Regions from separate parts of the Lysinibacillus sp. EB271-A1-10B genome, predicted to be linked through region 2. Evidence: riboswitches for the same ligand, from Rfam matches in the RefSeq annotation. Region 2 holds a riboswitch; each other region holds the start of a gene.
The links. A riboswitch is a leader RNA that binds a small molecule or an ion and turns the genes downstream of it on or off. The one in region 2 is predicted to bind cobalamin.
Positions count from the first base shown of each region.

Region 1: another riboswitch for cobalamin. It lies ahead of AC3WSK_RS05285 (ABC transporter substrate-binding protein); the one in region 2 lies ahead of AC3WSK_RS22005 (FecCD family ABC transporter permease).
Region 3: another riboswitch for cobalamin. It lies ahead of AC3WSK_RS15785 (ATP:cob(I)alamin adenosyltransferase); the one in region 2 lies ahead of AC3WSK_RS22005 (FecCD family ABC transporter permease).
Region 4: another riboswitch for cobalamin. It lies ahead of cobT (nicotinate-nucleotide--dimethylbenzimidazole phosphoribosyltransferase); the one in region 2 lies ahead of AC3WSK_RS22005 (FecCD family ABC transporter permease).

Region 1 is NZ_JBYTDL010000003.1:17,053-24,814, reverse strand. It holds gene AC3WSK_RS05315 (alpha/beta hydrolase) at 1-35, shown strand, start outside; gene AC3WSK_RS05310 (class I SAM-dependent rRNA methyltransferase) at 98-1,294, shown strand; gene AC3WSK_RS05305 (GNAT family N-acetyltransferase) at 1,543-2,085, shown strand; gene AC3WSK_RS05300 (S9 family peptidase) at 2,199-4,187, opposite strand; gene AC3WSK_RS05295 (PfkB family carbohydrate kinase) at 4,375-4,632, opposite strand; gene AC3WSK_RS05290 (precorrin-3B methylase) at 4,666-5,331, opposite strand; gene AC3WSK_RS05285 (ABC transporter substrate-binding protein) at 5,393-6,388, opposite strand; cobalamin riboswitch at 6,566-6,752, opposite strand; gene AC3WSK_RS05280 (GTP-binding protein) at 6,893-7,762, shown strand, end outside.
Region 2 is NZ_JBYTDL010000024.1:22,869-30,630, forward strand. It holds gene AC3WSK_RS21985 (ring-cleaving dioxygenase) at 8-985, shown strand; gene AC3WSK_RS21990 (nitroreductase family protein) at 1,080-1,697, shown strand; gene AC3WSK_RS21995 (NADPH-dependent FMN reductase) at 1,975-2,517, shown strand; gene AC3WSK_RS22000 (biotin transporter BioY) at 2,868-3,464, opposite strand; cobalamin riboswitch at 3,631-3,822, shown strand; gene AC3WSK_RS22005 (FecCD family ABC transporter permease) at 4,087-5,133, shown strand; gene AC3WSK_RS22010 (heme ABC transporter ATP-binding protein) at 5,140-5,934, shown strand; gene AC3WSK_RS22015 (DMT family transporter) at 6,316-6,630, opposite strand; gene AC3WSK_RS22020 (DMT family transporter) at 6,630-6,983, opposite strand; gene AC3WSK_RS22025 (TetR/AcrR family transcriptional regulator) at 7,054-7,632, opposite strand.
Region 3 is NZ_JBYTDL010000012.1:20,181-27,942, forward strand. It holds gene AC3WSK_RS15770 (ABC1 kinase family protein) at 1-1,419, shown strand, start outside; gene AC3WSK_RS15775 (C40 family peptidase) at 1,801-3,003, shown strand; gene AC3WSK_RS15780 (hypothetical protein) at 3,595-4,143, shown strand; cobalamin riboswitch at 4,374-4,563, shown strand; gene AC3WSK_RS15785 (ATP:cob(I)alamin adenosyltransferase) at 4,762-5,304, shown strand; gene AC3WSK_RS15790 (ABC transporter substrate-binding protein) at 5,308-6,267, shown strand; gene AC3WSK_RS15795 (tyrosine-protein phosphatase) at 6,489-7,256, shown strand; gene AC3WSK_RS15800 (MATE family efflux transporter) at 7,747-7,762, shown strand, end outside.
Region 4 is NZ_JBYTDL010000001.1:78,689-86,450, forward strand. It holds gene glnA (type I glutamate--ammonia ligase) at 1-507, opposite strand, end outside; gene AC3WSK_RS00435 (MerR family transcriptional regulator) at 591-965, opposite strand; gene AC3WSK_RS00440 (methionine gamma-lyase family protein) at 1,524-2,774, opposite strand; gene AC3WSK_RS00445 (trimeric intracellular cation channel family protein) at 3,061-3,666, shown strand; gene cobT (nicotinate-nucleotide--dimethylbenzimidazole phosphoribosyltransferase) at 3,787-4,842, opposite strand; cobalamin riboswitch at 4,957-5,133, opposite strand; gene AC3WSK_RS00455 (DMT family transporter) at 5,308-6,180, opposite strand; gene AC3WSK_RS00460 (hypothetical protein) at 6,509-6,904, shown strand; gene AC3WSK_RS00465 (rhodanese-like domain-containing protein) at 6,963-7,265, opposite strand; gene hfq (RNA chaperone Hfq) at 7,579-7,762, opposite strand, start outside.

The DNA of each region.
Region 1 (7,762 bases), on a different contig from region 2:
AAACTACTGAAAAAATTGCTAATTTCGTGAAATAAATTTGTCTATCTGCATAAAATAGTGCGATAATAGAGCAAAACGTTTTTTAAAGGATGACAACATGACACAATCTATTGCTTTACAAATTAACAATCCATTTTCTGTTCAATTAAAAAAAGGCTACCCTCTTATTTCGAAAGATGCAGTTGATGCACGTCATCTTCCAAAAGAGGAAGGTGCTCTACTGAGACTTATGGATAATCATAACCATTTTATTGGTACAGGATACTATGGCATACAAAATAAAGGTGTTGGTTGGGTGCTAACGACCGATGCTAACGAAACAATAGACAAAGCCTTTTTTATGAAAAAATTTAAAAAGGCAATACAAAATCGAGAAGCATTTTTCAACAATCCTCACACAACAGCCTTCCGAGTCTTTAATGGTGAGGGTGATGGCATTGGCGGTTTAACGATTGACTTTTTCGATTCTTACTATATGGTGAGCTGGTATAGCGCCGGCATTTATTCATTTAAAGAAGAAGTATATGAAGCCCTTGCAGAAACAGTAAACTACAAGGCTATTTATGAGAAAAAACGTTTCGATACGAAAGGCCAGTATATGGAACAGGACGATTTTGTCATGGGAACACCCGGCGAATTCCCAATTATCGTATCGGAAAATAATATGAACTACGCTGTTAATTTAAATGATGGCGCCATGACAGGTATTTTCCTTGATCAACGAGAAGTGAGACTTGCCATTCGTGAACGTTATGCAGAAGGTAAACATATGCTTAATACGTTCTCCTATACGGGGGCATTTTCTGTCGCAGCGGCACTTGGAGGAGCAGTAAAAACAACAAGTGTAGATGTTGCAAAACGTAGTTTAGCCAAAACAATTGAGCAGTTTAGCGTGAATAGCATAGACTACGAATCACAGGACATTAAAGTGATGGATGTCTTTAACTATTTTAAATATGCTCAGCGTCACAATTTAAAATTTGACCTTGTAGTATTAGATCCACCAAGCTTTGCACGTACGAAGGAAAGAACGTTCTCAACTGCGAAAGACTACCCTAAATTACTAGTAGATACAATTGCTATTACGGAGAAAAACGGTATCATCGTTGCCTCAACGAACAATGCAAGCTTTGGGATGAAAAAGTTCAAGAGCTTTATTGACCAAGCATTTAAAGAAACTAAAACAGCCTATAAAATTGTTGAAGAATTTAACTTACCAAAGGATTTCCGTGCCACACGTGAATATCCAGAATTCAATTACTTAAAAGTTGTTTTTATTCAAAAACTTAACTAAATGAAATTAGACAGAATCACGCCCAAATGATTCTGTCTTTTTGTTTTGGAGAAAAAAGATAATCCTTTTTACAATTGTTCAAATTTTACAATTATCTTATAATGTAATTTACAAATTATAGTTCTATCACCACCCAAGGGGTCGCCCAGTCGTAACGAAGATCAACTTATTCACATGACATACGTTTAAACAAATGCGTTCTCAACTTTTGGTGATGAGCTAAACTATAAATTAACGGAGATGATTGAATGGGATATGTTCATGAAAAATTATTGATTACAACAGAAAGGCTCGTTCTTAGATTATTTGAAACAACTGATGCAGAAACGGTTGCAAAGCTCTGCAATAACTATAATATTTACAAAAGCACCATGTACCTACCTTATCCATATAGTTTAGATGATGCATTATCATGGATGGAACATCATTACGATAATTTTACGCAGGATATTTCGTACGAGTTTGCAGTTACAGATAAGGAAACCGGCGAATTATATGGAGCCATTGCATTATCGAATAATAAACGTTTTAAGCATGGAGAAATCGCCTATTGGATTGGCGAGGAGTATTGGGGAAGAGGCTATGCCACTGAGGCGGCGCAGTCTATTGTACAATTCGCTTTTGAAGAAAAGAAATTGCATAAAGTATTTGCTCGATATTTTTCAACGAACCCCGCTTCTGGGAAAGTAATGGACAAGATCGGCATGAAACAAGAAGGAATTTTAAAGGATCACATCATTAAAGACGGAAAATATGAGGATTTGGTATTTTACGGAATTATTAATGAATAGCTAAATAGTATTTCAATCATCTATTTCCTTCCTCAAGATGAAAAGGTTTTTCCCTCCCTATAAAAAAGGTGGCCAAAGAAGTACTTCCACTTCTTAAGCCACCCATATTTCTTTTATAGATAGTCCACAAACCAATCTCTAATATATTCTAGTCGATTAATTCGTAATGTTGGTTTTCCGCTTCTTGAAAGTTCATGATTGGCTTCAGGGAAGCGCACAAATTTCGTTTCTTTTTTACGATGTTTTAAGACGATAAACAATTGCTCTGCTTGTTCAATCGGACAGCGATAATCTTTTTCGCTGTGTAAAATTAAAAGTGGCGTCTCCACATTGTCCACATACTTAAGTGGTGAATGTTGCCATAGCTTCTCTATATCCTTTAGTCCCCCCTGAATTTGCCAGTCTGTAAAGTAATAGCCGATATCACTTACGCCATAAAAGCTTATCCAGTTAGATATGGAACGTTGCGTAACAGCTGCTTTAAAGCGATTTGTCTGTCCGACAATCCAGTTTGTCATGAAGCCCCCATAGCTTCCACCTGTAACGCCGAGACGGTTTTGGTCAATAAAATCATATTGCTCCAAGGCATAATCAACAGCAGCCATTAGATCATTATAATCATTGCCCCCGTAATCACCACGTACTGCATCTACAAATTTTTGACCATAACCATGGCTTCCGCGAGGATTCGTATACAAAACCGCAAAGCCTTGTGCAGCAAGGATTTGGAATTCGTTAAAATAGCAGTTAGCATACATTGCATGCGGACCACCATGGATTTCTAGAATAAGTGGATATTTCTCCCCTTCTTCATATCCAATAGGCTTCATCATCCAGCCGTTAACTTTCCAGCCATCTGCCCCTTCAAATTCAATTGCTTCTGGAACAGATACTGCTCGCGTCTTTAAAAATTCTTCATTAACTGTAGTAAGCTGTTCTTTTTCACCAGTATTTAAATTTACGTAAAATAGATCCCCAGGATTTGTAGTCGTGCCGATCGCGACTACCGCTCTATCATTTTTAGGATCAAGCGAAAAACCATATACATATTGATCATCATGAATAGCTGGATATAATTCTCCCGATAGATTGCCAAAATAAATCGATGTATTTCCTTGATCTGTCAATTGGAAGTAAAAGCTTTTATTATCCTCTAACCATTGAACGCGCGGAGGAACAACACCTTGAAGGAAATCACCAATAGCAAAATCACCGACAGGCGCGTCAAATTCACTCGTTACACATGTCTGATTATCATTGTCCAAATCATAAATCCATAACTTTGGTTGTGTTGCATTTTCAAATTCTCTTTCACCTCCAACATAAGCTATGAAGCGGCTGTTCGGAGACCATGAAGTTTGGTAGAACACCCCTGACCCATCTGTTAACTTGCGACCATGTTTCGTTTCTAAATCTAATAAGTAAATATCACTTATGAATGAAAAGTCTAGATCCTCTGTTAAGTCCGCAATGTACGAAAGGTATTTTCCATTCGGTGACCATGTACCAAGCTGTAAATTATGTTTCCCTTCCGTCAGTAGCTCTAATTCTCCTGATGCAAGATGAACGATCGCAATTTGATAAAATTGCTCCATATCCATAAATCCAGCACCATCTGATTTATGTTTCATCTTATCTATTACAAGTGGTTTTAGCTCTTTTTCTTCCTTTTGATTGTTCTCAACTTTATCATCAATGTTTTCATCTTTACCAAGCTGTACAGAGAAGGCGATTTTCTCTCCACAAGGAGACCAAGTAGGCGATGTCACACCATTTTTACAATTCGTAACTTGTTTCGCTTCCCCGCCTGCTTTAGAAAGAACAAAAATTTGTGGCTTGCCATTTCTCGATGACACAAACGCGATTTTACTGCCATCCGGAGACCAAACAGGTGAATGCGTTTTATCTTCCCCAAATGTCCATTGTTGCGGTTTTTTATCATTCAAGTTTATGTAAAATAAATTAGATACATAGTCCTTTTTCTTCTCATCAATATGAGTCTGTACATACACCACTTCTGTTCCATCAGGTGATACTTGTGGATCTGCCACTGCTTTTAATTCATATAAATCTTCTGGTTTTATCCCTTGTTTCAATGTCATAACTTCCCTATCCCCTTTGTATGAAAATTTGGTTACTTAGTACAATATTTCGATACACTAAGTATTATTCCTGCTTTTTTGGAGAAATTGTTTTTTATCCTAAAGAGGATTTCGAATATCAACTAATGACTTACTTATAAAAAAACGTAGCTGCTTCGTAATAATTACAAAGAGCTACGGCTATCATTTATTTCAAGAGTGAATCCGGGATTGACGGTTGTGCCCCCATTTGTGTAACGACATAAGCGGCAACTTTCGTGGCAAAATCGATCGAACTTCGAAGCGAATCTCCCCGGCATAGTCCTACTGCCAAAGCGCCATTAAATGCATCTCCGGCACCAGTTGTATCTATTGTGTCAACGCTCAACGCTGGAACCCACCCACTTTCTTCATGATTCATATAAAAAGAGCCTTTTGATCCAAGTGTAACGACCAGCAGACGCAATCAGCCGCTACGAGCCCACATTACGATAATGAGTCAGCTTAAATCTTTCCAATAATCAGCAGAATTTGTTCTGCGATGAAATTTATAAAAAGGTTCATTCGGACGAGCATGTTCCTTATAAAGTTCAATGATTTGCTTTAAAAAGCCTTCAATAAGCTCTACTCCTACCTTTTTCGCAAAGAGTGTCCCGGCTGTTGCATTCGCTCCCATCGGTACTGCTCCTAAATAGACATCAAAGCTATCCTTTTGATAAACAAGCCCAATATCATCATATACCGCATTATAACAGGCGGAGGCACAGCCATTGACGTTTACACGTAACCTTGTAGGGACAGTGATTCCTTCTAATGAATGATATAGCTTTTCTGTAATTGGTGCTGCCTCCATCTTGTCACCATCACAAAAATCACACGCTTTCATCGCTACAATTGGCCCTTGCTTTGCCACGTAAAGGCCAGCATCTTCTAGCTCCTCAATCTTCTTTTCAACTTCTACTGTTGAGATAGATAATAATATGCTGTAAGAGGCAGAGTATTTTATGGCACCAGTTTCCCCTATAACCTTTGCCATTGTTTGGAATTGTGCAGGGGTATAATGTTTATTAATAATGCCTGGGCTTACGGCAAGGCGAGTAAAATCCCCATTATTGTTTAACTTTTCGAAGGTTTTGTCCGGTATATTCGAACGGAATGCATTCATAAATACTTCTCCTTATGAAAAAGGAGCTAGCCAATTGCTAGCCCCCAATTTATTGGATAGCTTAAAAGTTCTCAGGATAGAAGCCTTTCGCCAAAATTTGAATGGCTTCTGCAGCACGTACTCCTTCAGACGCGGCAGAAAGTGGTAGGATCACAAAGCGTTCGTTTTTGACCGCTTCCATTTCCTTCAAGGCTGGATCATTTTTCAAAAAATTTATTTTTGCTTTCGCTGATGTTTCTCCGTAATCTATGACAACTACGACTGCTGGATTACGTTCTACCGCATCTTCTTTGGACACCGTAGTCCAGCCTGATTCTACATCACCAAAAATATTTTTACCGCCGGCCATCGTAACAAGTTCATTCATAATGTTTTGTCCTGCAGTGAAGACTTCTTTATCACCACTATCAAACACTAGAACAGGCAGGTCTTCTCCATCTTGCGGTAATTTTGCACGGATATCCTCTACATCCTTTGTCATTTTTTCTATTAGTGCTTCTCCATGATCTTCAACACGGAAAATTTTTGCGATATTTCGAATATCTGCGAAAATATCGTCTAAAGTTGGTTTCGTCATGATTGAGGCTGTATGTAAATAAGTGTGAATGCCTAATGTTTCAAGCTCTTCTTGTGTACCAACACCTTTCTCTCCAAAGGCGCTTTTCCAACCACCAAATAAAAAATCTACTTCTGCATCAATAACCTGCTCTTTTGTAGGATACTGTTTTGCTAACACAGGCACTTTATCGTAGGCCGCTTGTAGGGGCTCATAAATTTTGTCATCTAAGTACGCCGTCCCTACCATTGAATCTTCTAGCTCTAAAGCCAACATAATTTCTGTCACGTGCTGATTTAAGCTAATCGCTTTTTTGGGGGCTTCCTTATATACTTGCGTCGTTCCATTATTTTCTATCGTTATGTCTGACTTTTCAGCTTGTGAAGGCTCTACCTTCTCAGCTTGTGTAGCAGATTCTTGTTTGTCCTTTTCACTACATGCACCCAATATAGCTACCAATGCGATCGCAAAGACTAGCCATAAGCTTTTCCATTTCTTCATGTCCTCTTCTCCTTTGATGTTAAATATATAGTAAGAAATCGTTTAGACTCCTTTGCTACCTGGTAGCGATTCTAGAAAAGGGCATAAAAAAACCCCCTTGTTTCCAAGAGGTTAGCATAGCAAAAGAAAGGTTTTTCAACCTGTTCACTATCCCCATCCTCGTGGATTCAGTAATAAATAAATAAATAAATATTGGCAGGTATCCTGGCTTAGGTTCATCATCTATACGCCTTCCCATAGCGTGGCTACAGTGGCATCTTGTATAGACTCCCCATTTACAGTTGCGGGACAGCATCGGATTTGCACCGATTTCCCTTTTAAGCAAATAACAAAGGTCATTTACACCAATACGTCGTTTTTATTTTGTTGAATATATTGATTGACAGTAGATTCACAATCATACATATATTAACACTATTGCGACATAAACACTATATGAAATATTTTTTATACCAATTCTGTTACAATGTTGTTAAATGAATGAATAGAAACGAGGATCTTTTTATGCATGTAACAATTGGAGTACTTGCTCACGTGGATGCCGGTAAAACAACATTTTCTGAGCAGTTACTATTTCATACAAACAGTATTCAAGCCCGTGGACGAGTGGATCACCAGGACACATTTCTAGATAATCATGAGCTGGAGCGTCAGCGAGGCATTACAATTTTTGCGGAGCAAGGCCGCATGACGCTTGGAAATGATACATATACGTTAATCGATACACCTGGGCACGTCGATTTCTCTCCAGAGATGGAGCGTGCCATTCGGGTTATGGATTATGCCATCATTATTGTTAGTGCTGTCGAAGGAATACAAGGTCATACTGAAACAGTGTGGCAACTTTTACGCCAATATCACGTTCCAACCTTCTTTTTTATTAACAAAATTGATCGTGAAGGAGCAAATGTTGAAGCCGTAATGGCTGCGCTTCAAAAGGATTGCTCTGCAGATGTTCTATTCGTAGACGAACCGCTCCGTTCCGACTATGTTTCAAACGACATAATGGAGTGGCTTGCCGAACGTGATGAACATCTTCTCGATGCTTTTCTCAATGAAACATTAGATAGCTCTAGCTGCCTTATTCATTTATCTCAGATGATTAAACAGGAAAAGGCCTTTTTGTGCTTTTCTGGCTCTGCCTTAAAAGATAGTGGAATAAAGGAATTCCTAACACAGTTCCCCCTCCTAACAGAGACACAATTTAATAACAATGCTCCGTTTCAAGGTGAGGTGTTTAAAATTCGTCATGATGGACATCAACGCTTAACTTTTATCAAAGCTTTGCAAGGAACGTTACATGTCCGTGATGAACTTTCATTTGGAGACGTGACTGAAAAAGTGACCGAGATTCGACTTTACAATGGCAGCCGG
Region 2 (7,762 bases):
ACATAAAATGAATCATTTAAAAGGAATTCACCACGTTACAGCTATTACAAGTAGTGCGGAAGAGAATTATAAATTCTTTACTTATGTATTAGGGATGCGATTAGTGAAAAAAACAGTAAATCAGGATGATATCCAAACATATCATTTATTCTTTGCAGATGATAAAGGTAGTGCTGGTACTGATATGACATTTTTCGATTTCCCAAACATCCCAAAAGGTGTGCATGGAACTAATGAAATTTCCAAAACTTCATTCCGCGTGCCTACAGATGCGGCATTGGACTATTGGGTAAAACGTTTTGATCGATTAAATGTTAAACATACAGGTATACAAGAGCAATTTGGCAAGAAAACTTTATCATTCGTAGATTTTGATGATCAGCAATATCAACTTATTTCTGATGAAAACAATACAGGCGTTGCATCAGGTACTCCATGGCAAGATGGACCGATTCCTCTTGAGTATGCAATTACAGGCTTAGGTCCGGTTTTTATAAGAGTTGCTAATTTTAAATATTTCAAAGAAATGCTAGAAAAAGTGATGCTCTTTACAGAAATTGCAGAGGAAGAGGATTTCCATTTATTTGAGGTTGGTGAAGGCGGAAACGGTGCACAAATCGTTGTAGAGTTTAACGCAGTTTTACCAGTAGCTCGTCAAGGCTTCGGTACAGTACATCATGCTGCATTCCGCGTAGATGATCGCGCTGTATTAGATGAATGGACTGAACGATTTGAAAGCTTTGGCTTCAATACTTCGGGTTATGTAGACCGTCACTTCTTTGAATCACTTTATGCGCGAGTTGCACCACAAATTTTATTTGAGCTAGCTACTGATGGTCCAGGATTTATGGGGGATGAGCCTTATGAAACATTAGGTGAAAAGTTATCGTTGCCACCGTTTTTAGAGCCAAAGCGTGCACAAATTGAAGAGCTTGTTCGTCCTATAGACACTGTAAGAAGTACGATTACGTTCGATAAAGAATAAGAGTAATATTTTTAATTCCATTCAGTAGAGAAACACAAGCCTCGCTGAATGGAAATTACATATTTTTGAAAGAAAATGATTGGAGGTCAATTGGATGGAATTTGCAAAGGTAATAGATAAGCGTCGTTCTGTGAATAATTTTATAGAGGGCATTAAAATGAGCGAAGAAGATATACGTCCCATTTTGGAGGATGTCAAACTTGCTCCATCTGCCTTTAATTTACAGCATACTAATTACATCGTTGTTTTAGATGAAGAAAAAAAAGAAAAAGTAAGAGAAGCGGCATATGGGCAGTATAAAGTGCACTCAGCCTCAGCGGTTATACTTGTTTTAGGAGATAAAGAAGCCTATAAAAATACTGCTAACCTTAGTCAAGGGATGGTAGACTTAGGCATTATTAATGCTTGTGAGTTAGAAAATCTTGTCGAAGAAAATACAAAATTTTATGAAGAGCGCGGCGAGGAGTTTAAGAAAGCGGAAGCCATTCGTAACGCTTCACTTTCAGCTATGTTATTTATGTTGGCAGCCAAAAATCGTGGATGGGATACATGTCCAATGATTGGCTTTGATCAGCAACAAATGAGAGCCCTTTTTAATGTTCCGGAAACACAAGAAATTGCGCTAATGATTACAATTGGTAAGGAAAAAGAAAGTAGTCGTCGCTTGCGTGGTTATCGTAAACCAGTTGAAGAATTTGCAACCTATTATTAAAAGAAGCTGTATAAAATAGGGAGTTTCACAAATGGTAGGTTTGTGGCCAGTTGTGGGTTACTTTTGTTAAAGCGTATACTATGTAAATAAGTTGATTGGAGTGGAGGCTGGGCGACTTCTTGGGGATTAGCGTCACAGATGAGACCCTGGAGCGAGCATCGCGAGTGAAGCGGCTCATCGGACGCCCCCAGGAAAGCGCCCAGCCGGAACGGAAATCAACCACACGTTTTGGTGATGATCCAAATAATAAAGTAATGCACATTTAGGAGGAAATATTGTGAAAGTAGTAGCAATCGTAGGTAGTATCCGTAAAGAATCTTATAATCTGCAGTTAGCGAAATTTATTCAAAAGCGTTATGCGGAGAAATTAGATCTTGAAGTATTAAGCTTAAATGACCTACCAATGTATAACCAAGATATCGAAAATGAAGCACCGCAAACAGTATTAGATTTTAAAGCAAAAGTAAAAGAGGCGGATGCCGTTCTTTGGCTGACTCCAGAATATAATGGTACAGTGCCAGGTGTTATGGTTAACGCCATCGATTGGTTATCTCGCGTTGATAAAGTAATGATTGGCAAGCCATCATTCATGATGGGCGCATCAATGGGTAATTTAGGTACTGTTAAAGCACAATTACACTTAAGAGATATTTTATTCTCACCTGGAGTAAATTCACCATTGCTTAGTGGTAATGATGTTTATATCGGCGCAGTACACACTAAATTTGATGCTGAAGGCAATTTAACAGATGAGGGTACTATTAAATTCCTAGATGTAGTTATTGCTAACTTCTTAAACTGGATGAAAACATACGTTTAAAAATAAAAAACTGGAATCAGCACCGAAACGTGTGGATGATTTCCGTTCCGACTGGGCGCTTTGTTGCTGACGCTGCTTTCGCACAGAGTAAAGCTTCCTGGGGGCGTTCGATGAGCCGCTTCGCTTCGCTGCAGGGTCTCGGGCCAACACGATGTTGGTCACGAAAGCGTTATCACAGGATGTGATGCTTTTAGCTTTCGTTCCCCTATCGCTGATCCCCGAGGAGTCGCCCAGTCTACACTACAATCAACTATAAACGTTTTAACAAAAGTCATTTACAACTTTTGGTGATGAACCAAAAACTGTCCAATTAAGTATGTTATATACTTTTGGACAGTTTTTTTATCTCTTTATTTAATTGGAATTATTTTTAATACCTTTTGAAGACGGTATGCAAAAATACCCGCGAATATAGCTAAAATAATATCCTTTGGCAAAGGAGGCATCATCCAAAGCCATGCTATTTTATAAGTGAAAGCATCAGGCGCACTAGCCAATAGCTTATAGGCAAAGTACATCCAATTTGTCCCTAGTAAATAATTAATAGCAGTTGCAACTAATGCAGCAACTATATAGCTTTTCTTCGTTCCACTGCGTTCTACAATAAGCCCTGCGACAAATGCAGCTAATATAAAAGAGACAATGAAACCAAATGTAGGACTTAAAATTTGTCCAAAGCCACCGCTGAATCGTGCAAATACAGGTGCGCCTGCTAAACCGATGCACATATAAACAGTACAAGCGAGAGCCCCTTTTCTACTACCGAGAATAAGTCCCGCTAAAATAGCGAAAAATGTTTGCAATGTGATCGGTACGCCGCCTACAACCATGAAAGGTACAATGGACGTAATATTAGCTCCTATCATCATTAATGTTGAAAATAGTCCAATGTATGCAATATCTACTGTTCTTAATTTTTGATGTGTATGTTCCACAACGGTTGTCATTATTTCACCCCTAAAAAGTAAAGTTGATAATAATAGTGTAAAAAAATAAAGTTTTTGTGTCAACTTGATTGTTATTTCCGGTTAACGTAAAGGTGTTTTTTAACTTGATAAATGATTGATAGTATAGACTAACTATTGAAATATATGATAGAATTGTCATAATTTTAAATTATTCGATGCTAATGGTGTGACATCTTTTACAAAGTGTCACTTAAAAGGGAAGTCGGTGCAAATCCGACACTGTCCCGCAACTGTAACGAGGAGTTCTATGATGACTTAGCCACTGTTCTAGGATGGGAAGGCAATCATAGGTGCATTGATTCGAAGTCAGGAGACCTGCCATTTAGTTATAATTCCTGTAATGCCCACGAGGATGAAAGCGATTACGGACAATAGTAGAAGATAATCTAACTATGTTTAACTTCTTTAAGCGGGTGTCCAAACACACGCTGAAAGACGCGATTATGCCGAGGTTTAATTGATTCTAGGGTATTTCCATGCGCATGTGTATGGAATACCCTTTTTTCTTTCATTTATCTTCGTTCTGCTAATGTTAGCGAAGCATCAGCTACAATTACGGCTTGGTGAAATTGATGTTTAATGATTAGGAGTTAATAAACAGATGAATAGAAAATTTATGTTACTTTCAATGACCCTTTTTCTAGTACTTATAATTTCAATGACAATTGCAATTATGGTTGGATCGGTTTCCGTTACACCACTTTATGTATGGAAGGTTATCCTTTCTAAAATCCCTATTATACAAAGCTCAATCGTACAAGATTGGAGTCGCTCACAGGAAATTATCATTTGGCAAATAAGGGCTCCGCGTGTATTACTCGCTGCTATCGTCGGAGCAGGCTTGGCAATTGCAGGAGCAGCTATTCAGGCACTCGTTCGTAATTCAATTGCAGAACCATATATTTTAGGGATTTCTTCTGGAGCGACGGTTGGTGCCACGGCTGTCATCATTTTAGGTGCCTTTTCATTTCTGGGCGTTTATGCTCTGTCCGTATCAGCTTTTTTAGGCTCTCTCACAGCAATGGGGTTAGTTTTCTTCTTATCACATGTTGGCGGTAGAGTGTCCGTCTTTCGACTTTTACTTTCAGGGATGGCGGTGTCATTTATTTTATCTGCTATTTCAAATTTTATCTTAATGCTGTCGAAGCAAGAGGGGGGAATGAAGGCAGTCATGTTTTGGATGCTAGGAAGCCTAGCAGGTGCGAAATGGAGTATTCTTGTAATTCCTGCAGTCATTTTTATTGTAGTATTTGCCTTGTTATGGCTCAACTATCGCAGCTTAAATTTATTACTTCTTGGAGAAGAAGCAGCAGTTACATTAGGGGTTAACTTACAACAATTTCGAATACAGCTTATTTTATTAGTATCATTATTAACGGGTGTGCTGGTTGCTGTAAGTGGCTCAATTGGGTTTGTTGGTTTAATCATTCCACATATTGTACGGCTAATTGTAGGTTCAAATCATAAGTATGTCATACCGATTAGCGCATTATTAGGGGGGATCTTCTTAGTTTGGGCTGATGCACTTGCTCGAATATTAATTGCCCCTGAGGAAATGCCGATAGGAATTATCACGGCTTTTTGCGGAGGTCCATTTTTCATTTGGCTGCTACGTCGTAACAATTATTCTTTCGGTGAAGGAGATTAAAAATATATGACATTAGAAGCGAAACAAATATCATTCTCCATTTCTGATGAACGCATATTACATGAAGTAAATGTTCAAATAAAGGACAAGCAATTTGTTGGGTTGATCGGTCCTAATGGTAGTGGGAAGTCAACGCTATTAAAGAATATGTATCGTTTGTTAAAACCAGAAAGTGGAACAGTGTTATTAAATGAACAAGATATTCTAAAGCAATCGAGTAAAAATATAGCTAAAAATCTAGCAGTTGTGAGTCAAGAAACACCGGTCTTATTCGATTTTACAGTGCATGATTTAGTGAGTATGGGAAGAACACCCCATAAAAAACTATTGGAGCTTGATCAAGAGCAAGATTTTCAAATCGTAAAGGATGCACTGAAGCAAACGGGTATCGTTCATTTAGAGAAACGTAGCTATAGCTCTCTTTCAGGTGGCGAAAAAAAGCGTGTGATGGTTGCACGTGCCCTTGCTCAGCAAGCACAAGTGCTTATTTTAGATGAGCCAACAAATCATCTAGATATTCAGCATCAATTGCAGCTTATGGATCTAATCCAAACCTTACAATTAACAGTTGTTGCTGCAATCCACGATTTAAACATTGCGGCTATGTATTGCGATCAAATTTATGTTTTACAGCAAGGTCGAATTGTTTGTTTTGGCACGCCAGAAGAAGTACTTACACCGGCATTATTACAAGATGTATTTGGGGTTTATGCCGATATTCAAACACATTCACTGACAGGTAAGCCATATTTAACGTATATCCCAGAGCAATTCACGAAGGAAGCTTTAGAAACTACATAAAGTGATTGATATATCAAAGCCTATTATGTCAAAAAAATTAAGGTTGTAATTATGGTTTTTGGCAAAGCGAGGGGTTGATTTCCGTTCCGACCGGGCGCTTTGTTGCTGACGCTTCGCTTTCGCACAGTTAAAACATTTGTTGCTGCCCGCTTCGCTTTCGCACAGAGCAGAGCTTCCTGGGGGCGTCCGATGAGCCCCAAGGAGTCGCCCAGTCGTAACGAAGATCAACCACTGTATATAGTATATATCTTCTGGCCTGTCACTCTAATTAATAGTGATAAAATCCTCAAGATACACTATTTACATAGTTATAAAATAAAGTTTCAACGAAAAAGTTTATTTCAAAAGGCTTATTCACAGTATTAAAGAATTGAAGTCAAATTAAGATACTGCTTTTAAGCCTGCCACACCAATGATAATGGCGATGATACTAATAATTCGCGTCAGGTTTTTAGATTCACCGAAGAATATAATATTCACGAGAACAGCCCCAACTGTACCAATACCAATCCACACTACATAGGCAATGCTTAACTGTAGATAGTTAAAGGAGGTATATAAAAGCACAAAGGACATACCAAAGCCGCCAACATATATTAATAAATTACGTATAGTTTTGTTCTGACTATAAAAGCGTAAACCTACAACACCGATAATTTCTGAAATTGCGGCTAATAAAACAAGTAACCAGCCCATTATGCATTAGCTCCTTTCTTTTCATCATAATCTTTCGAAGGGTTATCAGCTAAATTAAGACCGATAACACCCAATACTAAAATGAACATGAAAATTCCTTTAATCGTATTAAACTCACCATCGAAAATAAAAATGTCCATTAATGTAGTACCAATCGCACCGACCCCTGCGAAAGTCGCATAAACTGTGCCAGTAGGTAGGTTTTCACAAGCCTTCGATAAGAAATGAAAATCCAATGCAATTAAGGACACAATAATAATCCAATGCCACCAAGCACCGGCAACATTAAAACCAAATATCCAAAACAATTCAAACAAACTAGTTAATCCAACATAAATCCAATCTTTTTGCATAGTTATTCCTTTCATTTATCCATGATTATGACTGACATTCAGTCATTTTTAGTGTAAAAGAGAACGTCACTTAGGCGTGACGTAAACCGAGTGCATGATGTAAAAAGTCGAGGAGCTCAAGCTTTTGAAGTCTAATTGTTTCTTCTTCACTGTCATCATACAAGTAAATTTGTTCAGCAGCAGATTCTACTAGACCGATGATAAGTTTAGAAGAACGTGTAGTGTTTAGAGATTCACGTATCGTTCCTTCTTGTTGAGCTTCGTATAAGAAATTATTCATCCATTCGTAATAGGGAGCATATATATTTTCCCATTCTTTCATATGCTCGGTTTGTGTAATACCAGCATAGATAAGTGCAAATACATCTCGATATTCCTCTGTTAGAGAAAAAACAATATCTACTAACTTTTCAAGCCGCTTTGCAAAAGGCTCCTGTGTTGAAATACCATCGTTTATATCAGCAATAATTTTCTCAACCATAACTTTTGCGATGGCAGGCATAACTGAAAGCCGTGATGGGAAATAAAGATAAAATGTCCCTTGCGCAATACCTGCAGCTTTTACGATATCTGAAACCTTTGTCTTTTCAATTCCTTTTTCACGAAAAACTTCAATTGCAGCTTGAATAATTTTCTCTTCTTTTGACATGGAATCCCTCGCTTTTAGCCTGCTTATTTATTATGTTACAAAATAGCTGAAATAAAGTCAATGAAAAATGACTGACAGTCAGTCATTTATTTCGTGTATATATGTTTCTTGTTTAGGGAACTTTATTCGT
Region 3 (7,762 bases), on a different contig from region 2:
GAGAGGCTACAAGATAGTGTGAAGCCTTTACCGTCAGAACAGGTAACACAAATTTTAGAAGATTCACTTCCGAAGCCTATGAATGAAATATTCGCAAACTTTCAAATGGAGCCTATTGCGGCAGCATCCATTGGACAAGTACATAAGGCACGGTTGAAAAATTTTGATGAAGTCGTGGTAAAGCTACTGCGTCCAGAAGTGAAGGGGATTATGCGAGACGACCTCGACATTTTGGAGGAATTCGCTAATTGGCTTTCGAACAAGTCTACATGGGCTGAGTCACTTGGTTTTCGAGAGCTTGCAAAAGGATTTGCAGATGGATTACGCGAGGAAATCCATTTAGATATTGAGGCTCGCAATACATTGCAGGTGACGAAGGCGCTTGCCAAAAGCGATTATAAAGTTCGAATCCCTAAAATCTATACAGAATATTGTAATGAAAATATTATTGTCATGGAATATGCTCGAGGAAAAAGTGTTGCAAATGCTGCAGCTGAATTTAACCGATTTGAATGTGATCGTAAGCAGTTTGCACGGACTGTTTTATATTCCTTCTTTGAGCAGATGTTGCTTTCTGGTATATTCCATGCAGACCCACATCCGGGGAATATTCATATTGATGAGACGGATGGCACACCAATACTGCTTGATTTTGGAGCGGTTGGCCGTTTAGGAGCTACACAACAAGAGGGCTTAAAGCTATTTTTAATGGGAATTCAGCTAAATGATGCAAGTGTTTTATACGATGGCCTAACACTATTGGTTGAAAATTCGGGCCATGCAGATCGTGCAAAAATGGAGCAAGCCATAGATCAAATTCTCTTGAAAATCTCTTACGTGGATCGGATTCCAACAGAGGAATTGATACATGCGTTATTTACAGTTGTTCGTGATTTTGGTCTTGCTTTCTATCCCGCAGTAGGTTTAGCACTGCGTTCCTTAGTAACATTGGATGGCACACTACGGGTAACTGACCCAAGCTTTGATATTTTTACAGAAGCGAGAGATTTTTCATCCGCATATATGCGGGCATCCTTCCTGAAGCCATTTAAAGAACCGACGGCAACAAAGGAACGTTTGCAAGAAGAATTATCCATGCTTATTCCGACATTGCGCAAAATGCCAAGACGAGTTGACCAGCTTATTCAACGGGTAGAAAGTGGGAAAATCATCTTACATCACGATGTTTTTTCAGATGAGGATAATGCTCGTTTTATTACCAATCTATTTTCCCGTTTCGTCTTACTTCTCGTTGGTATTACCTTTGGCATTATTTCTGTAGCACTTTTAGCCATTTCACAATTTATTCATGACACGTATGCGATCTATTTAAATACAGCAGCATACTTAGGGTTATTTCTCTGTGCCATTCTGTTAGTACGGCTTTCTATCCAAGCGCTTCGTTCCATGAAGCAATAGAAGCGTCAACTTGGAGAGAAATTAACCTTTGTTTATGGTTACACATTATTTGTAGGTAGGGGAAAATGTTCCCTTACCTTTTTTTATGTTAAAAATGTTTTCTAGAAATATTACAAAAGCATTACAAAACAGAGAGTGGGACTATGGGTAAAGTAGTTAAAAACGTTGATATGTAGAATAAAACGTAATTTTGTAGAATTTATCGGGAATTACGTAAATATTACAAGAATGTTGCGAGTTTTACTAAACCATTAAAAAGGCGTGAAATAGTATAAAAGTTATGCTAATAGTGCTAAACTTTAAAAGGCTAATAAAATATAAGAATAAATAAAAGAAATCGTTCCAATGATTACATTAAAATTCTACGAACGAAATTGACTAGTGAAGGGAAAGAATAACGTGGGTAAACGCAATAAATGGCGTAAGTCGATGGTGCTAGCATTAGCACTAGCGGGCGGCTTATTATTTAATACAGTTCAACCAACTCAAGTGCACGCAGAAGAAACATCTCAACAAATGATTGATAAGAAAGCTAAAATAGATACAGAGGTTAAAAAGCTACAAGAAGAGCTAAAAAGCCTAGAAAAAGAGATCGAAGAAAAAGTAAAAGTATTTAACAAAGTACAGGCAGACATTAAAGAAGTTGATGCAAATATTGTAGATACTAAAAAACGTATTGAACAACGTTCAGCGATTTTAAGTGACCGTATGGCTGCATACCAAGCACAAGATAATACTGTAGGTATTTATTTAAACGCTGTTCTAGAATCAAAAAGTTTTGCAGATTTAATGGACCGTGTCGTAGCGGTAAAAACATTAATGGATGCTGACCAAGAATTAGTAGATCAACAAGAAGCAGATAAGGCTAGCTTAGAAAAACAAAAAACAACATTAGATGAAAAACAAAAAGAGCTTCAAAAGCAATTCCAAGAGCTTCAAGAGAAGGAAAGCGAAATGGAAGTGAAAAAAGCTGAAAATGAAGCGAAATCTCTTGCATTAAAAGCACAAATTGCAACGAAACAAGAAGAAGAGCGTTTAGAAGCAGAACGTAAAGCAGCAGAGGAAGAGGCAGCTCGTTTACGTGCACTTCAAGCAGCTACTCCAGTTGTACAAGCAACAAACAACAATGCTAACACTAACGATAATGGCAATAGCAATGATAATAATAATGGCAAAGCTAACAATGAAAAATCATCACAAAAAGTGGTTGTTGGTTCAGGGGCAGGCACTGCATCTTCAGGTGATGCTATTTCAGTTGCGAAACAATTCCTAGGTCGTAGCTATGTTTGGGGCGGTAGTAACCCATCAACAGGATTTGACTGTTCTGGTCTTGTACAATGGTCTTACAAACAAGCGGGTGTAAATTTACCACGTACAGCATCACAACAATATTTAGCAACACAACGTATTTCAGCAAGTGAAGCACGTGTAGGTGACCTAGTATTCTTCAGCTATGGTTCAGGTATAGCGCATGTAGGTATTTACTTAGGAAACAACACAATGATTGATGCTCAAAATAAAGGTGTTGTCATTGAATCACTTGATTGGTGGAATCAATATTTAGTAGGCTTCGGTCGTATTTAATAAGCCGTACTATTATATAGACGATTAAAATAGCGAAAAGGTTATCTTTGTAAAAGAAATTACAAGGGTAACCTTTTTTTATTATTTGACGGTACTGGAAATTATCAACTGTTTAAACTATAGTTAAGATTCTACGACTAAACCTATTAGGCAAACGCATAATGTTATTCATTAGTTTAGGCTCGACTACTCGGTCAATAATGAGTAAAATAACTTTTGTAATGAATAAATTTACATAAGTTGATATATTTATAACTATAGCCCCAGTTATAAAAATGATAATACAGCCGAAAAAAGAATTAGCATCAATTTTTCGTTATTGCGTATTTCGCTTTGACTCAATCGTGAGATAACTCCAATAATAATCCTAACGAGTATTCCTCTGTCTTCATATAGCTAAAAGAAAAGATTCTTGCATATTGAACGCCATTTCTGATAATTTTGAAATATACGATTGGGATCTTGCTCTGAAATTACAATTATATGAGACTTTTAATTTGTAGTAGCAAAGTAACGCATGATGGTAAATGAGATAACACTTACAAGTACACTATTTTTTACGTTCTGAAACAATAAAGGTAGGGATGAATCATGGAAAAAGAGATTTTGCAACTTTTTAGTAATTTAACAGAGCGTGACCGTGATATTCAATACAAATCATACGAAGAATTAATGAAAATTATGCAGGAACCAGTTGATTGGACCTATTCAGTTTGGGAACAATTAGTTCAAACTCTTACATACAAAAATGGACATGTACGTGCAAGTGCTGCACAATTTTTATGCGCACTGGCAGCAAAAAGCGATCCTGAAGAAAGAGTGTTAGAGGACTTCTTAAAGATTTGGGCAGTAACGTATGATGAAGAAACAGTCACTGTGAGGCATACTTTACAGGCAATTTGGAAAATAGGCTTAGCGGGGCAGGTACAAAGAGATTTAGTCGTATCATATTTGGCTAAAAGATATCAAACGTGCTTAGACGAAAAGCACCCGACATTAATACGCTATGATATTATTGTATCCTTTAAAAAGCTATTCGATGCAACAAATGACCCAAAGCTACTAGAAATTGCACAGCGTTTAATTGAGGAAGAGAAAGATGTTAAATCCAAAAAGAAATATAAAAATGCCATCCGATAAAAGTTATGAAAATGGCTATTTTTTGAAAATCCTTTCATTATAAAAAATAAAATGCTTTAACTTATAAGGCATAACAAATATTTGCACGAGCAGGATGAATACCCAATGGGGCAGTGAATATATCCGCGTGCATACGGTAATACCTGCATGATTTTTATCCATCGTTGTTTATTCTAAATTCCACAGCTATTTTTTCCTATCAATCTATGATAAACTGCATAACAAGTGAATAATTCTTGCAGAATAAAGGTGCTGAACTATAGCATAATCGGGAATTCGGTGAAAAACCGGAGCTGTTTCCGCAACTGTAAGTACAGAAGTCATAAAGATATACCACTGTCGAATTATCCGATGGGAAGGTTTTTTATGAATGTAGTGAACTGTACAAGCCAGGAGACCGACCTTTGTTTGAACGTATAGATAACTCTTCGGAAGCTAGGAGAATATGCGGCAAATACATAGGCTATGTCGTATTTATGCGACACTATTTATGCTATTTTTCGTTGTTTCCTTAGGAGTGGGAACAACGTTTTTTTTTATGCGCTTATAGTTCACCTGATGTAAGACGAGGTGTTAATAAGGTAAGAATTTTTCACGAAGGAAAGCGGGGACTTAGATTTGAAAAAAGATGCACGTTATTCTTGTTATCCATTTATGCGTGAAAAGGCATCTACAGTAGATTTTGAAATTCGAACGGATAGCCTAACAACACATATTGGTGTAGCATTGGCGGCGGTTAAAAAAGAAACGGTAGAGGTAGTAGCAGATGATTTACTTGCCATTTTGCCAATGGCTTACCATGTAAATGGCTCAGTCCGAGGCAAATTAGCTGTAACTGAAGATGATTTGACTTGGCTTAGTGATCGCTATGATTTCTATGTTAGTCATGTTAAAGAGGAAATACAAAACTTTGTATTACCCCAAGGAACAGAGGCAGCTTCTGCATTACATTTATGTCGTAGTGAGGCGAAAAAATCATACCGTGTTTTGCACAAAGTATCTGAAGAACGCGAAGTACCAGCTATTCTCTTTGATTATTTAGGATTGCTAGCCAATGTATTTTTTGTAATGGCTGTCTATATGAATCAGCATGCAGGTATTGCTGAAATACCGTTTATTAGTAAGTCATACCCGATGAAAAAGAAAAAGGAGAATCAATGAAAAATGAAGAAAATGTTTAAGCTACAATGGCTTTCTGTGTTGATGTTGGCACTTGTATTAGTTGGCTGTGGCACGAAAGAGGATACAAATAAAGATACTGTTTCTAAAGAAGATCAACAAGTTGAGAAAACTACTAGCTATAAAGTTAAGGATGACCGTGGTGTAGAAGTAGAGTTTAATGCAGTACCTAAAACTATTGTTTCATTAAAACCGAGTAATACAGAGATTTTATTTGCGCTAGGTGTGGGTGATAAAATAGTTGGTGCGACTGAGTATGATTCGTATCCAGAAGAAGCTCAAAAAATTGAGCGTGTTTCTGATTCTACAATATTCAATAGTGAGCGTATTTTAGCGTTAAAGCCAGACGTCGTTATTGCCTATACAACTGGAGACGATGAAGAAAATTTAAATGCCTTAAAAGGTCTCGAAGATGCGGGTATTAAAGTGTTTGCCATTCAATCAGCTAAATCATTTGATGATGTTTATGGGGATATCGAACAAGTCTCAGCGGCTATGGGCATCAAAGATAAAGGCGAAAAGTTAAATGAAGATATTAAATCTAAAATTGCAGATGTCCAAGCAAAAGTTAAAGATGTGAAAGAACCAAAAAATATCTATTTAGAAATTGGTCCAAAGCCAGACATCTATACAGCTGGTTCTGATACATTCCAACAAGAGATTTTAAATGCTGCAAACGTTAACAACGTTTTTGTTGAACTTAAAAGCTGGGCAATGGTATCTGAGGAAGATGTCATTGCGAAAAATCCAGAAGTCATTTTAACAACAGTAGGCAATGACTCAACGGGAGAAATTCTTTCTCGTGATGGATGGAATTCAATCACGGCCATTAAAAATAAAGCTGTTTATTCTATAGATAATGATATCTCAAACCGTCCAGGTCCACGTATTGGCGAAGCTGTTGAGTTAATCGCGAAAGCAGTATATCCTGAGTTATTTAAATAATTGATATTGAAAAATAGTATTTTGGAGCTGTCCTTTATCAAGGGCAGCTTTTTTGATGAATAAAAAGGATAACTGCTCCACCCAAATAAAGAAACACTCAAATAAATCCCCTTGTTGCTCTAAGTAGTGTACGACATTCCCTAATGCGAAAATTGGTATTATATCGAATTGTTCTATAAAATAGAGATAAGTATGTTTGCTAACAGGGAGGGGTGCAGTGAGTGAAACAGTTTGATATGAATATTATTCCGTTTGAGGCAGTTAATAATTTTCGGGATATGGGTGGTTATAAGTCAAGAGATGGGCGTGCTGTTAAGAATGGTTTGATTTATCGTTCAGCCGCACTTGGTAAAATGACGAAATCAGATAAAGAGCGCTTTGAAACGCTAGGTGTGAAAACAATTTTTGATTATCGAGACAACCATGAGGCTCAAAATAATCCTAATCCGATATTCCCGTATGCCAAGTATATTCAAATACCAGCTAAAGGAAATCATGCTTTTGAGATGCCTACAAACGCTGGTGGAAAAGATTTTTATAAGGTTGTAAGCCCGGAGATGTTTAGAGAATTTTATGCACAAATGCCTTTTAATAATGCCTCATTCAAAGAGTTAATAGCAACGATTCAACAACCTGAAAATTTAGGGCTTGTTCATCATTGTGCAGTCGGGAAGGATCGAACAGGTATTGGCAGTGCGCTTATTTTACTTGCTTTAGATGTCCCTGAGGAAACGATCATGGAGGATTATTTAGATACAAATGTACATTTACGTTCCTTAGTCGAACGAATGGCTCTAACCATTCAGCAAGATTATAGCGAACAAGAATTACAGCAATTTTATGCCTTAATGTCTGCCCGTGAAGACTATTTGCAGGCAGCATTTGATGCAATGGATAGCCGATATGGCTCTAAGACAGCTTTTTTAGAGGAAGAGTTTGGGTTAACAACTGAAAAACGTAACCAATTGCAGGACTATTGTTTATTATGATAAGAAACCCTTTCACATAAAATTGTGAGAGGGATTTTTTGTGTATTGTATTATCTTTGCATAATCTTTTAATTCATATTGGCCAAAAAGCTTATGGAAGCATTATGCCGAGGCATAATTAGGTGTTTCATTATAAAAATTCTTTACAGCCTAAAAATCTATGATAAGATACTATATATTTTTAACTTCTTTCAGCGGTTGTCCAAACACCCGCTGAAATATAGGAACTCAGTCTAAAAACGCCACGTCCTGTGGCATTACCGAAATGACCGACATCGTGTCGGCCCTCGTGTTGTTGCTGTCGCTGCGCTTTCGCACAAAAAACATTTGCAGCCCTAAGCACAAAGCCGATTCCAGACGTAATTATACCGAGGCATAATTGATTGGGCAGTAATTTATCTGTATAGATGGTAAAGAAGGTAGTTGAAAGTTGGACAGCATGTGAAAATCTTTACGAAACGATTAGGAGAAGTGAAAAGTATTGGCAGATATATTAAAAGAAAGTG
Region 4 (7,762 bases), on a different contig from region 2:
ACGGCAGTTTTCGCCAAGATCAGTTGGTGCTAAGTCGAAGTAACCACCGTGGTCGTTCACTTCTAGTGTCGGTTCACCTTTTGCATCTAATTTAAATAAGAAGAATTCTGGTTCAGGTCCTAAGTTGAAGCTTGAGAATCCCATATCTTCCATTTTCTTAAGGATACGTTTTAAGTTATTTCGTGGGTCACCAGCAAATGGCTCGCCTTTAGCAGTGTATACATCACAGATGAAACGTGCTACTTTCCCTTTTTCAGAAGTCCAAGGGAACACTACGAAAGAATCTAAATCAGGATGTAAATACATATCTGATTCTTCGATACGTACGAAGCCTTCAATGGATGAGCCATCAAACATCATTTTGTTTTCTAGTGCTTTGTCTAATTGGCTTACAGGAATCTCAACGTTTTTGATTGTGCCAAGAATATCTGTAAATTGTAGACGTATAAAGCTTACATTTTTTTCTTCGATTAGACGTTTAATGTCCTCTTTAGTGTATTTACCCACAGTTTTCCACACTCCTATAAATTGTCTAGCTTTTTATAATTACCCTACTCTATTAATAAAGACATGAATGATGTTGCCTTTTATTAATAGAATCGAGATAAATCCCCACGACGGATGGATGATTTTTGCATGCGCTGTGCTTGACGCACTTCTTCACGCATGATGTTACGTAATTCTGAGTCACTTAAATCACGCTCATCTGTTGAAACAGGTTCATTCTTTTTAGCGAACAGCTTTTTAATTTTCGCCATGTTCATACCCTGATCCAAATAATCTTTAATTTCCAGCAGTGTATCGACGTCATTTAATGAAAACATTCGACGGTTGCCTTCTGTTCGGTGCGGCTCAATTAAATGGTGTTCTTCATAATAACGAATCTGACGTGCCGAAAGCTCTGTCAATTGCATTACGATATTCATAGATAATAACGGCATAGTTCGTCTAATTTCACGACTCATTTAAGTTCCCCTCCAATACTCGCTAATCATATAACGAAAAATTTATAGTGTCAACCACTCATGTAAGCTTTCCTAACATTGATTAAAATATTTTTTGAAATGATGAAAAATTGTAAAAAACTATACTTCACATCCTAACGTGGGGTTGGTTTCCGTTCCGGCTTGGCGCTTTCCCGGGGACGTCCGATGAGCCGCTTCACTCGCGTTGCTCGCTCCAGGGTCTCGGGCCAACACGGTGTTGGTCACGAAGGCATTATCACGGGATGTGATGGTTTTAGCCTTCGTTCCTCTATCGCTAATCCCCAAGGAGTCGCCAAGCCTCCACTCCAATCAACTTATATCAATTTCGCCTTGTCGTAATTGCTTCCGGATTTTGAAGATCCGTGACATCCGCCGGAGGCTTTATCTCCATTCAGTAGGTGTTAGGATATTTCATCATGAAGTAGTCTTCTACTGAATGATGATAAATGGCATTCACTTTAAGAAGCTTCATCTTCAACTGTTCGTTCATAAGTAAAAAAACTATTCAAAAGGAGGTTTTGAATAGTTTTTCGTTACTTATTTTTGGATTTTTTGAACAGCACTACAAATAGCAAATTTTACGTGCTCGTATGTTAACCCACCTTGAATAAAGGCGGTAAATGGCGGACGAATAGGACCGTCTGCTGTGAGCTCAATGCTTGAACCTTGAATGAAAGTTCCAGCAGCCATGATGACATCATCTTCATAGCCAGGCATATACGCTGGCTCTGGTGCATAATGCGCATTAATTGGTGAGTTTGCTTGAATTTCACGGCAAAAAGCAATCATTTGTTCCGCCTTTTGGAAAGAAACCGATTGAATTAAATCCGTACGATTCGCATCATACCTTGGCGATGTATTCATGCCTATTTCTCCCAGCATAGCAGCTGTGAAAATGGCACCTTTTAATGCTTGAGATACAACATGTGGCGCGAGGAAAAATCCTTGATAGAAATCACCGAGCGTATTTAATGTTGCACCTGCCTCAGCACCAATACCTGGCGATGTCATACGGTAAGCACATTTTTCTACTAAATCTGCACGACCTGCAATATAACCACCAATTTTCGCTAAGCCTCCACCAGGATTTTTAATGAGCGAGCCTGCTATTAAATCCGCTCCAACCTCTGTCGGTTCTAGTGCCTCAACAAATTCTCCGTAGCAATTATCAACGAAAATAACTGCGTTCGGTGCTAATTCACGGATCTTTGCACACATTTCTGCAATTTGCGAAATAGTAAAGGATGGGCGTGTTGCATAGCCCTTCGAACGTTGGATAGCAATCATTTTTGTGTTTGCTGTAATTGCAGCTACAACACCTTCCCAATCGATCTCTTGATTATTCAATAAATCCACATGGCTATAACCGATTTTATAATCTTTTAACGAGCCAGTATCTTTATCGCCACCATCGACTATTGATTGCAACGTATCATACGGCTGCCCCGAAATATAAAGTAATTCATCACCAGGACGTAGTACTCCGAATAAGCTAAGTGTGATTGCATGTGTACCAGAAATAATTTGCGGACGCACAATAGCAGCCTCCGCTCCAAAAACCTCTGCATAAACACGTTCTAGATTGTCACGCCCTTCATCATCATAGCCATAACCGTTAGATGGGTGCAGATGATAATCACTTACTTGATGCTTTCGGAATGCAGCAAGCACTTTTTGTTGATTGAAGAACGCCATATCTTCTACCTTTGCATGAAAAGGGCGTACCTTATCTTCTATTTTAGCAGCTAATGCTAGTGTTTCTTCTAATAAATTGGTTGTAAAAGTCATTATGTTCTTCTCCATTTCACATTTGTTCAAATCTTATCTTAACAATTTGTGAGCTTGCCTGCAAAAATTGCTTGTGTTTCTAATTGCATTTAGGCGCTTAGTTAAATTAAAAACTATATCTATGCATTTCTGCTATAATTAGATACTTAATATCTGATAATTCCAAATCATAAGTCGATGCTTTCTTTGCTTCTGATACAAAAAAGAAGACTTTAATGTTTTCTAGTTCGTATTAGTAACTAATCTACAACAAGAAATGATTTTATTCACTTAAGGGGTGAAAGGGTTGGCTTGGGAGGTTTTTAGTATCATTGGAACAATTGCCTTCGCTATTTCCGGGGCAATAATTGCAATGGAAGAAGAATATGATTTATTCGGTGTCTATATACTCGGTATCGTAACTGCTTTCGGTGGTGGAGCTATACGAAATCTATTGATAGGTTTACCTGTAACTACACTTTGGGGTCAAGATATGATGTTCCAAATTGCCATTGCAGCGATTACGCTATTCTTCTTATTTCCGCACCGTCTTATTCAGCATTGGCATCGCTGGGGCAATTTTACCGATGCTATCGGATTATCCGCATTTGCCATTCAAGGTGCTCTCTATGCTGTAAAGCTCGACATGCCTATTAGTGCAGTTATTGTAGCTGCTGTCTTAACAGGGTCAGGTGGTGGAATTGTTCGCGATTTATTAGCTAGACGACAACCATTAGTCCTCCGTGATGAAATTTATGGTGTTTGGGCAGCACTAGCCGGGCTTATTATCGGACTTCAACTTTTCTCAGGGGATATCTTTTTATATGTATTATTTGGTGTGATCACAGTATTAAGAATACTTTCATATACGAAGAAATGGCGGTTACCGTTGCGGAAGTTGAATCGAGCATAGCTATACCGTTGCATATTAACAAGCCCAAATATCAGATTTGGGCTTGTTTTGAATTTTTCTTATTTTCACAAACGCCGTGCATCCACAGCAGCGACAATAAGTACCTAAAGATTAATAAATCTACTTTTTCAACAGTAACATAGCTTCCTCTAATGTAGTCATGTTTTTCATCATAGAGCTTGCTGCATCCAAAATAGGAAAGGCTAAAGCTGCACCAGAGCCCTCTCCTAATCGCATATTCATTTGTAGCATTGGTTCAATTCCGAGCATTTCAGCAGCAATTTTTGCACCAGGTTCTTCAGAAGCATGAGAAGGAATAATATAGTCTTTTACGTTTGGCTCAAGTTCGTACGCAATTAGAGCAGCGATAGTAGAAATAAAGCCGTCAATAACAACAGGTTTGCGATGTGCAGCAGCAGCAAGTATTACCCCTGCCATCGCGCCAATTTCTAACCCTCCGACTTTTGCAAGAACATCAATAGCATCATGACGATTTGGTTTGTTTAATGCTATAGCTTTGTGGATGACTTCTACTTTATGTGCTATTCCTCCTGGTCCGACTCCTGCACCGAAGCCTGTCACTTCATTCGGATGACACTCGCGAAGAACCGATAATATAGCAGCACTAGGTGTTGTATTACCGATACCCATTTCACCTGTCCCGAGTACATTTATCCCTTTTTTGATTTCTTCCGTAGTTACTTCAATTCCTACTTCAATTGATTGAATGGCTTCTTCCTTTGACATAGCAGGACCCTTTGCCATATTATCCGTACCATATTTAATCTTTTTAATGATGACACCAGCATCATGTGGAATATCCTCTTTAACCCCAACGTCTACCGTAACAATTTTTGCATTCGTTATTTTCGCGACAGCACAGACACCTGTTCCTCCTCTTGGGAAATTTAGCGTTTGGAAGACCGTCACATTTTGTGGATTCGGCGTCACTCCTTCTTCACAGACACCATGATCCGCGGCACAGACAATAATTGCTTTATTATCAATTGCAGGATATAGTTCACCTGTAATACCGGATAGTTGCACAGCTAGAGTTTCCAGCTTCCCCAAACTACCAGGAGGCTTGCAAAGTGCATCTATGCGTTCTTTTGCCTGCCCCATCATTTTGTGGTCTGCACTTTGAATGTTTTGGATCGTTTGTTGTAATAATTGCATGAAAATTTCCCCTTTCTTATTTGCCCTTGTTACTCGAAGAATGATTTAGAGAAAAAAATAAAAAGCCTGTAGTTTATCCATAACAAATAAACTACAGACTTTTCCATCGTCTATATAATACGAAGCAGATAGGCAGGTCTCCTGGCTCAATTTCAACATTTCATAGAACCTTCCCAGAACGATGCTAGTGGCATTCTCTATGAAACTCCCTTTTACAGTGGTGGGACCGCTAAAGCTTTTCACTTTATTCCCTATTCTCCCGCAATGGGCACCTAATGCTTTTATGCAATTATTTTTAATTTACGTCAAAGTGTTTAATGTGTCAACATTTTAAATTTTCAAGCTTCATGGTTTTTTTAGTGAACGGATATGCTGGTCCCTTTTCTCTTTAATTATTTTTTATAGTATGTCATTAAGCAAAAATAGAAGCTCCCATGCATAAAGGCTTGGGAGCTTCCTGTTTGTTTATCGCTGTGAGATCAACTTTGTTTTGTCTAATTCACTCAGACATGTTGCACCGAGCAAAAGAATAGCGCCTATTATTTGTAGGGTCGTCATTTTTTCTCCAATAATTATCGCCGAAATCAGTAATGATGTTAGCGGATCAATATAGCTTAAAATAGCTATACTTTGCCCTTTTAAATGACGCATTCCGAAAAAGAACAGATAGAAGCCGATCCCAGCATGGACGATGCCCAATGCTATAAGTAAACTAATTGATTTTATATCGATTTGTATTACTTTGAACCCATTAGTCCCCACAAGATAAAGTGCGAGGAATAACGCTGCTAAAGCAAGCTGAATAATCGTATTATCGGGCTCTTTTAAGCCATGAATATACTTATTGGTGAATGTAACTATTGTATAGAAACAAGCTGCAATAAGCCCATAGATAATTCCGACATAATGTTCGCTCGTTTCGGTAGTTTGACTTTGGACAATAAAATACAGGCCTACTAGCGCAACACAAACATAAAAGATTTTCCGTGCAACTATTTTCTCTTTCAAAACGATTGGTGATAAACAAATTACTAGTACTGGAGCAAAATAGTAGCTTAGTGCCGCATTTGCGATGGTTGTTTCCTTGTACGCTTGGAAAAGAAAAATCCAATTGCCACATAAAGCAAAGCTCGAAAGTATCATTGGCCATTTATTTTGCAAAATAGTTGTTTTCGTAAATTTTTCTTTTTTATAAAGGAAAATCAACAGTAAAAAACAAGAGCCAATGAGACTCATCCAAAAGGCTATTTCACTTGAAGGCAACTTAATATATTTTGCAAAAACACCGACAGCGCCAAAAATAATCATCGATACAATAAAAGATGGTTTTCCGCTCATTTCTAATTCCTACTTTCTACATGTATATAGTCTCCGATATACAGTAGAATCTATTGAGAATTAGCAAGCTTTTAATGAATGCCTAAACAGTAGATTCTACTGTAAAGACATTGTTGGGGGTGCTATTGTTCGATACATACTTATCCCTCCTTAACGGTTTTAATTGTAACACATTTCTGAATATTCGTGCGCAAGAATATTAATGCTAGATGCTATCTTTTGATAAGTGCCAAAACGATAAAAATTAATGAAAACTGGTGTGCTAAATAAGTTTGGGAGTTAATAAAATCTAAGGCAGGACAAAATTAAAAAGGTAGGTGAAGAGACGTTGGACACAAAAGAGCTAAGAAACGCAATTGCTGAAACATGCGAGAATTATGATAGCCGATATGCTCAGCTAGTAAAACCGATAAACCAAATATTAATCAATGTAGACGCTTCAATAAGTGAAGATACAGCGAATAAAATCATTGAAAACTTAAAGTTATTTCACAGTGGAGATAAAAACATTACTGAATGTCACTTCGATGAGAGCGAAAACTTCTTAATGGAAGGTATAGAACACCTTCAGAGAGGAGATCTTGCGAATGGCGCATTACAAATTTACGGTGCCGGTTTAAACTTTGCCAGTTATAACCTAAAGATCCGGGAGCTAAAAAATGAAAATCCATACAATCATTTCGAAAAAAATTTTAGCCTTATTATAGACTCACTAAAAAAATAAGCGCAATAAAAAAAGAAAGAGCGAATATTGAAAGGCTCTTTCTTTTTTTAGTATGTCATTATTTAAATTCTAACTCTCCATCATAAGCAAGCATGCCGCCTTCAAGGTTTGTTACGTCAAAGCCTTGAGCTTCTAGATATGCACAAGCATTTGCTGAACGTCCGCCTGCCTTGCAAACGATAATGTATGGCTTAGCAGTATCTAATTCTTCTAAGCGCTCAGGGATTGTCCCAAGAGCAATGTGCTGAGCACCAGGAATCATACCCTGAGCTACCTCATCCTCTTCACGAACATCAATAATGAATAGGTCTTCGTTTGCATCTAATAGTTCTACTATTTCTGTTGTATCCATAGATTTCATCTGTGTAGTCCTCCAAAATGTCAATTTCCTCTTACATTATAGCCTGAAGGCAAAAAAACAGCTAGTGTCAAGAACACTAACTGTTTAAGTATAGTTTTTTACGGCTCCTTACCATAACGTGAGGTTGATTTCCGTTCCGACTGGGCGCTTTGTTGTTGGTCACGAAGGCGTTATCACTGGACGTGATGCTTTTAGCCTTCGTTCCTCTAAATCGCTAATCCCCAAGGAGTCACTCAGTCGTAACGAAGAGCAACTTATTCAAATGGTAAACGTTTTATAAAATCTGATTCCCAAACTTTTGATGATGAATGATCTATTCACCTGTCTCTAAAAAATCCACTTGCTTTGCTGGAACAAATGTAGAAATAGCGTGTTTGTAAATAAGGTGTTGTTTGCTATCAGCATCTAGTAATAATACTGTAAAATTATCATAGGATTTCACAGTTCCTTTTAACTGAAATCCGTTTAACAAAAACACAGTTACAAAGACATTATTT